DNA from 3 places in the Allobosea sp. P4_E12 genome. Region 3 is predicted to be linked to each of the others. Evidence: predicted binding sites of a transcription regulator. Region 3 holds the regulator's gene; each other region holds the start of a gene.
What was found. The regulator PhoB, encoded in region 3, activates phosphate uptake and scavenging genes when phosphate is short. The targets are predictions, from matches to a motif close to TGTCATNNANCTGTCAT.

Region 1 (2,266 bases), on a different contig from region 3:
GTAGTGCTCGTCCTGGATCACGCAGAGGCTGGACTGATCCATGTGGAGGCCCAGCACCTGCTCCGGCTGGGAGTAGTGCACGTCGCGGAAATCGTATTCGTAGTGCAGCTCGCTGCGCCAATCCGCCGGCCGTCCCTCGCTGAGGAACGGCATCACCGAGCGCCCGTCGCAGGCGCGCGGCGCCTCGCCGCCGAGCCAGTCGAGAATGGTCGGCATCACGTCGACACTCTCGGTGAAGGAGGCCTCGATCGCACCGCGACGCTCATCCGCTCCGCGCGGGTCCTTCACCACCAACGGAATGCGGAAGCTCTCGTCGTTGAAGCCGATCTTGCCGAGCAGGTGGTGGTCGCCGAGCTGCTCGCCATGATCGCTGGTGAAGACGATGAACGTGTCGTCCCACTGCCCGGTCTCGTCGAGATAGGCGAAAACCCGGCCGAGGCAGTCGTCGATCTCGGTGATCAGGCCGCAATAGGTCGCCCGCATCTGGCGGATTTCAGCCTCGTCCAAGGTCGCGCCCGAGCCTTCTGCGCCGTGGAAGAAGGAGCCGCGCTTGATCGAGTCGATGTAGAACTTGGTCAGCGGATGCTGAGCCGCCTCGGCTTCCGGTGATTCCGCCCGCACCAACCCGGGCATATCCTCCGGGCGGTACATCGCGTGATAGGGCGCCGGCGCAACGAAGGGCGGATGCGGACGATAATAGCCGAGATGCAGGAAGAACGGCCGGCCGGCGCGCCCCTTCAGATAGGTCAGCGCGCGTTCGGTGAAGAAGGTCGAGTCGGAGAATTCCTTGGGGATGCGCGACGGCTTGTCGGTCGCGCCCGGCACCGAGTCCTCGCCCTCCGGCAGCCAGATATCCTCGCGCTTTTCCGGCAGTTCGAAGCCGTTCTGCGCCACCCAGCCGAAATAGCCGTCCATATTGGGCTCGAAGGCGCCGACCGAACGGAAACCGTCCATCAGGTCGCCGAGCACGAGGAAGCGCGGGTCGTTCTTCGAGGTCGCACGCGGGTCGGGCGTCGTCGTGGTGTAGCCGATCAGCGCAGGATCATAGCCGATGGCGCGCAGCGCCTTGCCGAGATTGAAATGGCGCTGGTCGAGCGGCACCGTGTTCTGCACGGCGCGGTGGTTCATCAGGTAGAGGCCGGTGAGCAGGCTGGCCCGGGCCGGACCGCAAGGCACGCAGGCCGTGACATGGTTGCGGAAGGTCACGCCCTCCGCGCAAAGGCGATCGAGATTCGGCGTCTTCAGGAAGGGATCGCGCCCCTCGGCCCGCATCAGATGCGGTATGAAATCGGCGCGCCATTGGTCGACGACGATCAGGAGAACATTCTGGCGTTTCATTCTCGGCAATCCAGCTGTGAGGCCGCCTGCCTAGGTCGCCTGGATGACGCCGGGATGACTGTTGGATGAAAGCCAGGGCAGCCATCTTGCGAGTGTTCGCCAAGCTGGAATGGTGACCTTGCGTCTCTGCCCAGCGCGCTGCCGGTGCGCCAGCAATGTCGGAGTTGCGCGCTGACGAAGGCGGGATGCCCCGCAGGTCACGTACGTCCAGCGCATGAGGCAAAGCCTTTCGAGCACCTCGCCGTCCAGAGGCGTTTATCCCGGTTCGAGAGCGATCTTTGAAAAGACGTTTCATTGACCGAAGCAACCTGATGCAGAATGATCATAGTATCGACGGTGTCGATCGCGGGATTTGCTGGAGCAGCTTGCACCGCGTCACCAAAGCTAAAAGCACCACGAATGCATTCGTGGGCTCCCGATTGCTGGAGACACGTTCATGACTGAATCAACATCGAAGAGAATTCCACTTTATATTCATAAAACTGCGTCTGATCGGGCGCATCGATGTTGAACGCTCCTGCGTGCCGGGCCTGAACGGCACCGCGCCCCGCTCCTCCTGATCCCGCGTGGGTAACGCCGCTCAGCTCGGCCGGGGCGGAGCCATGCCGAACACCGTCGACGCCTCGGATTTGGGTCAGACAGTGTTCTGGCCCGCTCGGAACGTCCCACCACCCCTCTTTTCGGCTCGGCCGCTGGCCGGCTCGGTCGGCGAACGCACGGCTTGATCGACAGCCGTTGCGAGATCGCTGCGTCCAAACCCGCCCGCATGGCTTGAAGGATTCCCCATGAGCATCGTCACGCGCTTGCCAACAGCTTCGCCCACGATTCGCGACGAAGCAGCAGCATTCCGTGCCGCTTTCCGCCACCTCGCTGGCGGGGTCAGTGTCATCACGACCGGCGCAGGCGAGGATCGGACCGGCCTCACGGC
Region 2 (2,266 bases), on a different contig from region 3:
ATGCGGATATCGGGATAGGATGGCAAGCCGATCTGCCGAAATCCGTCGGGCGTCAGCATATGCGGCGTCACACCGAATGACGGTCCTGCCTCGACCATCTGCTCCAGCGACCGGACGACCCCATTGATCTGGGGGCGCCAGGCGTCCGTCGCGATGAGGACGCGCATCAGGCGGCCTCGCTGACCAGAGCCGGCAGCGGGATCGGCCGCACGGGCTCGCTCTTGAGCCGGTATTGCGGCCAACGAATGACCTCGAAGCGGCCGTCATGATGCTCGACCACAGCCGTGCAGCTTTCGACCCAGTCGCCCGTGTTGATGTAGGTGAGCCCGTCGATCTTGCGATGTGCGGCGTGATGGATATGGCCGCAGACGACGCCGTCTGCACCATGGCGGCGGGCCTCGGCGGCAAGGCAGGTCTCGAACTCGCCGATATAATTGACCGCATTCTTCACCTTCTGCTTGGCCCAGGCCGAGAGCGACCAGTGCGGCAGATGGAAGAGGCGACGGACCTTGTTGACGACCGTATTGGACGCAAGCGCAACCGTGTAGGCCCAGTCGCCCAGCAGGGCGAGCCATTTTGCGTTGCGCACGACCAGATCGAACAGATCGCCATGGATCACCAGCAGGCGCTTGCCGTCAGCGGTTTCATGCAGCGCATGGTCGGCGATGTGGATTCCGCCGAACTCGCTTCCAGTGAAGTCGCGGAGGAAATCGTCGTGGTTGCCGGTGATGTAGATCAGCCGCGAACCCTTGCGCACCTTGCGCAAGAGCTTCTGCACGACGTCGTTATGCGCCTGCGGGAAGTACCAGCCGCTCTTCAGCCGCCAGCCGTCGATGATGTCACCCACGAGATAAATCTGCGGAGCATCATAGGCCCGCAGGAATTCGAGCACGAGATCGGCCTGTGCTCCTCGCGTTCCCAGATGCAGGTCGGAGATGAAGATGCTGCGAACCTGCTTCGCCTCGTCCTCGTCGCTCATGCCGCCAGCCCATCTTGTTGCATTGCTTGCGGCGTGTGTCTGATTTGCATTGCGCTTTGATGACGCAGAACTCAATCCGTGGTTCTGCTCAGCTGAACATCAGCGAAAGCTCGGGAGAAACGCGATGGATTTGGGTATTGCCGGCCGTACGGCCATCATTTGCGCCTCGAGCAAGGGGCTTGGCCGCGGCTGCGCCGAGGCCCTCGCAGAGGCCGGATGCACCGTGGTCATCAACGGCCGCGACGCGACCACGCTGGAGGCCACGGCAAGCCAGATCCGGGCCAAGTATGGTGCAACCGTGATCGCGGTCGTTGCCGACGTCTCGACCCGCGCAGGTCAGGACGCGCTGCTCGCCGCCGCGCCGGAGCCGGACATCCTGGTCAACAACAATGGCGGCCCACCGCCGAAGCCGTTCCGCGAAGTCTCGCGCGAAGCGCTACTCGAAGGCGTCATCCAGAACATGGCGACGCCGGTCGAACTGATGCAGCGTGTCGTCGACGGCATGATCGCGCGCGGCTTCGGCCGCATCGTCAACATCACCTCGATGAGCGTGCTGACCCCCTTGACCGGGCTCGATGTCTCGTCGGGCGCACGCGCCGGTCTGACCGCCTTCTTCTCCGGCGTCGCCCGCGAGGTCGCATATGCCAACGTCACCATCAACAACATCCTGCCCGGCATGTTCGATACCGATCGGCTGAAGGGCTCGACCACCAAGATGGCGGCGATCAAGGGGATCACGCCCGAAGAAATGACGAAGGGCCGCATGGCCGAAATCCCGGCGAGGCGCTTCGGCAGCGCCGAGGAGTTCGGCAAGGCCTGCGCCTTCCTGGCAAGCGCCCATGCCGGCTACATCACCGGCCAGAACCTGCTGATCGACGGCGGCGTCTTCAAGGGAACGTTCTGAGACGCGGCAAGGCCAGCATCTGCCCCGGTGAGCCTTGCTGTCCGGGGCAGGAATTCTCTCCCAGTTCCTGCCGCGCAAGACCCGCATCCAGCACGCTTCCCCGGCACGCATGCGCCGCCGCGGGCATCAGGGTTGCAAGCATTGCGCTTGGACCGGACGCGCGAACGTGATCTAGAGGGACAAGTCTTTTATAAGACTCTCTCCCCCGACACGTACGCGCAGCACCGTTGTCTCCTCTCCTCGGCATCACGCTCAAGCTGATCTCGGCTTTGTCCTTCACCCTGATGTCGGCTGGCATCAAGGCGATCGCGGCCCGTTATCCGACAGGGGAACTCGTCTTCGTCCGGTCCTTCTTCGCGCTGATCCCGCTGCTGCTCTGGCTC
Region 3 (2,266 bases):
GGCGGCGCGTATCTCGCAGTACACCGCCTTCATGTATCTCGGTGAGGTGATCGAATTCGACGCCACCAACACCATTTTCATGAACCCGCACAAGAAGCAGACGCAGGACTACGTCACCGGCCGCTTCGGCTGAACCGGCGCCCAGCCTTCCAACTGCTTTGCCGACAAAGGATACGCCGCGATGACTGATCACATCGTCCGCTCATATGATGCCGATCTCGAGGGGATCCGCCGCAGCCTGGCCGAGATGGGGGGCATGTCGGAGCGCATGCTCGGCGATTCGACGGTCGCCCTGGTGCGCCGCGACACCGGTCTGGCGCAGAAGGTCATCAGCGCCGACCAGCGCCTCGACAATCTGCAGCGCGAGGTCGAGGAGAAGGCGGTGCTCACCATCGCCCGGCGCCAGCCGCTCGCCAACGACCTGCGCGAGCTGATCTCCGCCATCCGCATCGCCGCCGATATCGAGCGTGTCGGCGATCTCGCCAAGAATATCGCCAAGCGCGCGGTCGCCATCTCCGGCCAGTTCCAGCCGCCGTCGCGCGCGGTCGTCGGCCTCGAGCATATGAGCCGCCTGGTTCAGGCCCAGCTCAAGGACGTGCTCGACGCTTACGCCGTCAGCAACGAGCAGAAGGCCATGGAGGTCTGGCGCCGCGACGATGAGATCGACGCGCTCTATACCTCGCTCTTCCGCGAGCTGCTCACCTATATGATGGAAGACCCGCGCAACATCACCTTCTGCACGCATCTCCTGTTCTGCGCCAAGAATGTCGAGCGCATCGGCGACCACACCACCAACATCGCCGAGACGATCCACTATCTCGTCACGGGCGAAGCCTTGGACGCAGCCCGCCCGAAGCTCGACACGACCAATATCCTTCTGGACGCCGCCACCGGTGAGTGACCGGCGCCCGACACCTTTGGGACCGAGTGAGACATGCCTGCACGCATCCTGATCGTTGAGGACGAAGAGCCGCTGACCCTGTTGCTGCGCTACAATCTCGAAGCCGAGGGCTTCGAGGTCGACAGCGTCGCGCGTGGCGACGATGCCGAGCTGCATCTGCGCGATCATACGCCGGACCTCGTGCTGCTCGACTGGATGCTGCCGGGCCTTTCCGGCATCGAGCTCTGCCGGAGGCTGCGGACCCGTCGCGATACCGAGCGGGTGCCGATCATCATGCTCACCGCCCGCGGCGAGGAAACCGAGCGTGTGCGCGGCCTCGCCACCGGGGCCGACGACTATGTCGTCAAGCCGTTCTCGCTGCCCGAGCTGATCGCCCGCATCCAGGCGTTGCTACGCCGCGCCAAGCCGGGTCATGTCGCCGGCCTGTTGGCCGCCGGCGATCTCGAACTCGACCGCACCACCCGCCGTGTCCGCCGCTCAGGCAGCGAGCTGCATCTCGGCCCGACCGAGTTCCGCCTGCTCGAATTCCTGATGCAGGCGCCGGGGCGGGTCTATTCCCGGGCCCAGCTGCTCGACGCGGTCTGGGGCCGCGACGTCTATATCGACGAGCGCACCGTCGACGTCCATGTCGGCCGGCTGCGCAAGGCGATCACTCCTGACAACGCCAAGGACCCGCTGCGGACCGTGCGCGGTGCCGGCTATGCCTTCGACGAGACCTTTGCGCGGAGCTGAGACTTGGATCATCGGGGACTTGGATCATCGGGCCGGATATCGAATCCGCCCGACGATCTAACCGTCTATGGTTGCATCGGCCTTCCCGAAAACCGCAATCCACCTTTCGGGCCGATACCCTAGCGCGGCCCTGCGATAATAATCGCCGCGCCGGCGAGGCAGATCAGCCCACCGATAATGTCCCAGCGGTCGGGGCGAAAGCCTTCCACGGCCCAGAGCCAGGCGAGCGAACTGACGATGTAGACGCCGCCATAGGCGGCATAGGCCCGTCCGGCGGCTTCGCTCTCCGCCAGCGTCAGCAGCCAGGCGAACAGGGCGAGCGAAAACAGTCCGGGTACGAGCCACCAGATGGGCTTGTCGAGCCGGAGCCAGCCCCAGAACGCGAAACAGCCGGCGATTTCGAGAATGGCTGCGCCGAAATAGGCGGCGATGGTCGGCATGGTTCCTCCCTGTCGATGGCCTTCGGGGCGGGATTACCCTTGACTGCAGGGCGCGCTGACGGCAAGCCGGACCGATGCCCACACATCACGTCGCCATTATTGGAGCAGGGCCCTCCGGGCTGATCGCGGCCGAGCGCCTTGCGGCAGCCGGGGACACCGTCACGATCTACGATCGCATGCCCTCGCCGGCCCG

Region 1: a site for PhoB is predicted at 1,393-1,409, ahead of pehA (phosphoric/sulfuric ester hydrolase PehA). Genes of this name have one in related genera too.
Region 2: a site for PhoB is predicted at 1,028-1,044, ahead of AC1DW9_RS14620 (UDP-2,3-diacylglucosamine diphosphatase). Genes of this name have one in related genera too.

The regions. Positions count from the first base shown of each region.
Region 1 is NZ_JBFUIY010000007.1:187,840-190,105, reverse strand. It holds gene pehA (phosphoric/sulfuric ester hydrolase PehA) at 1-1,338, opposite strand, end outside; gene AC1DW9_RS11330 (flavin reductase family protein) at 2,124-2,266, shown strand, end outside.
Region 2 is NZ_JBFUIY010000010.1:39,431-41,696, reverse strand. It holds gene AC1DW9_RS14625 (glycosyltransferase family 4 protein) at 1-167, opposite strand, end outside; gene AC1DW9_RS14620 (UDP-2,3-diacylglucosamine diphosphatase) at 167-979, opposite strand; gene AC1DW9_RS14615 (SDR family oxidoreductase) at 1,104-1,883, shown strand; gene AC1DW9_RS14610 (DMT family transporter) at 2,111-2,266, shown strand, end outside.
Region 3 is NZ_JBFUIY010000008.1:132,437-134,702, reverse strand. It holds gene pstB (phosphate ABC transporter ATP-binding protein PstB) at 1-133, shown strand, start outside; gene phoU (phosphate signaling complex protein PhoU) at 182-901, shown strand; gene phoB (phosphate regulon transcriptional regulator PhoB) at 935-1,633, shown strand; gene AC1DW9_RS12610 (YnfA family protein) at 1,753-2,073, opposite strand; gene AC1DW9_RS12605 (TIGR03862 family flavoprotein) at 2,148-2,266, shown strand, end outside.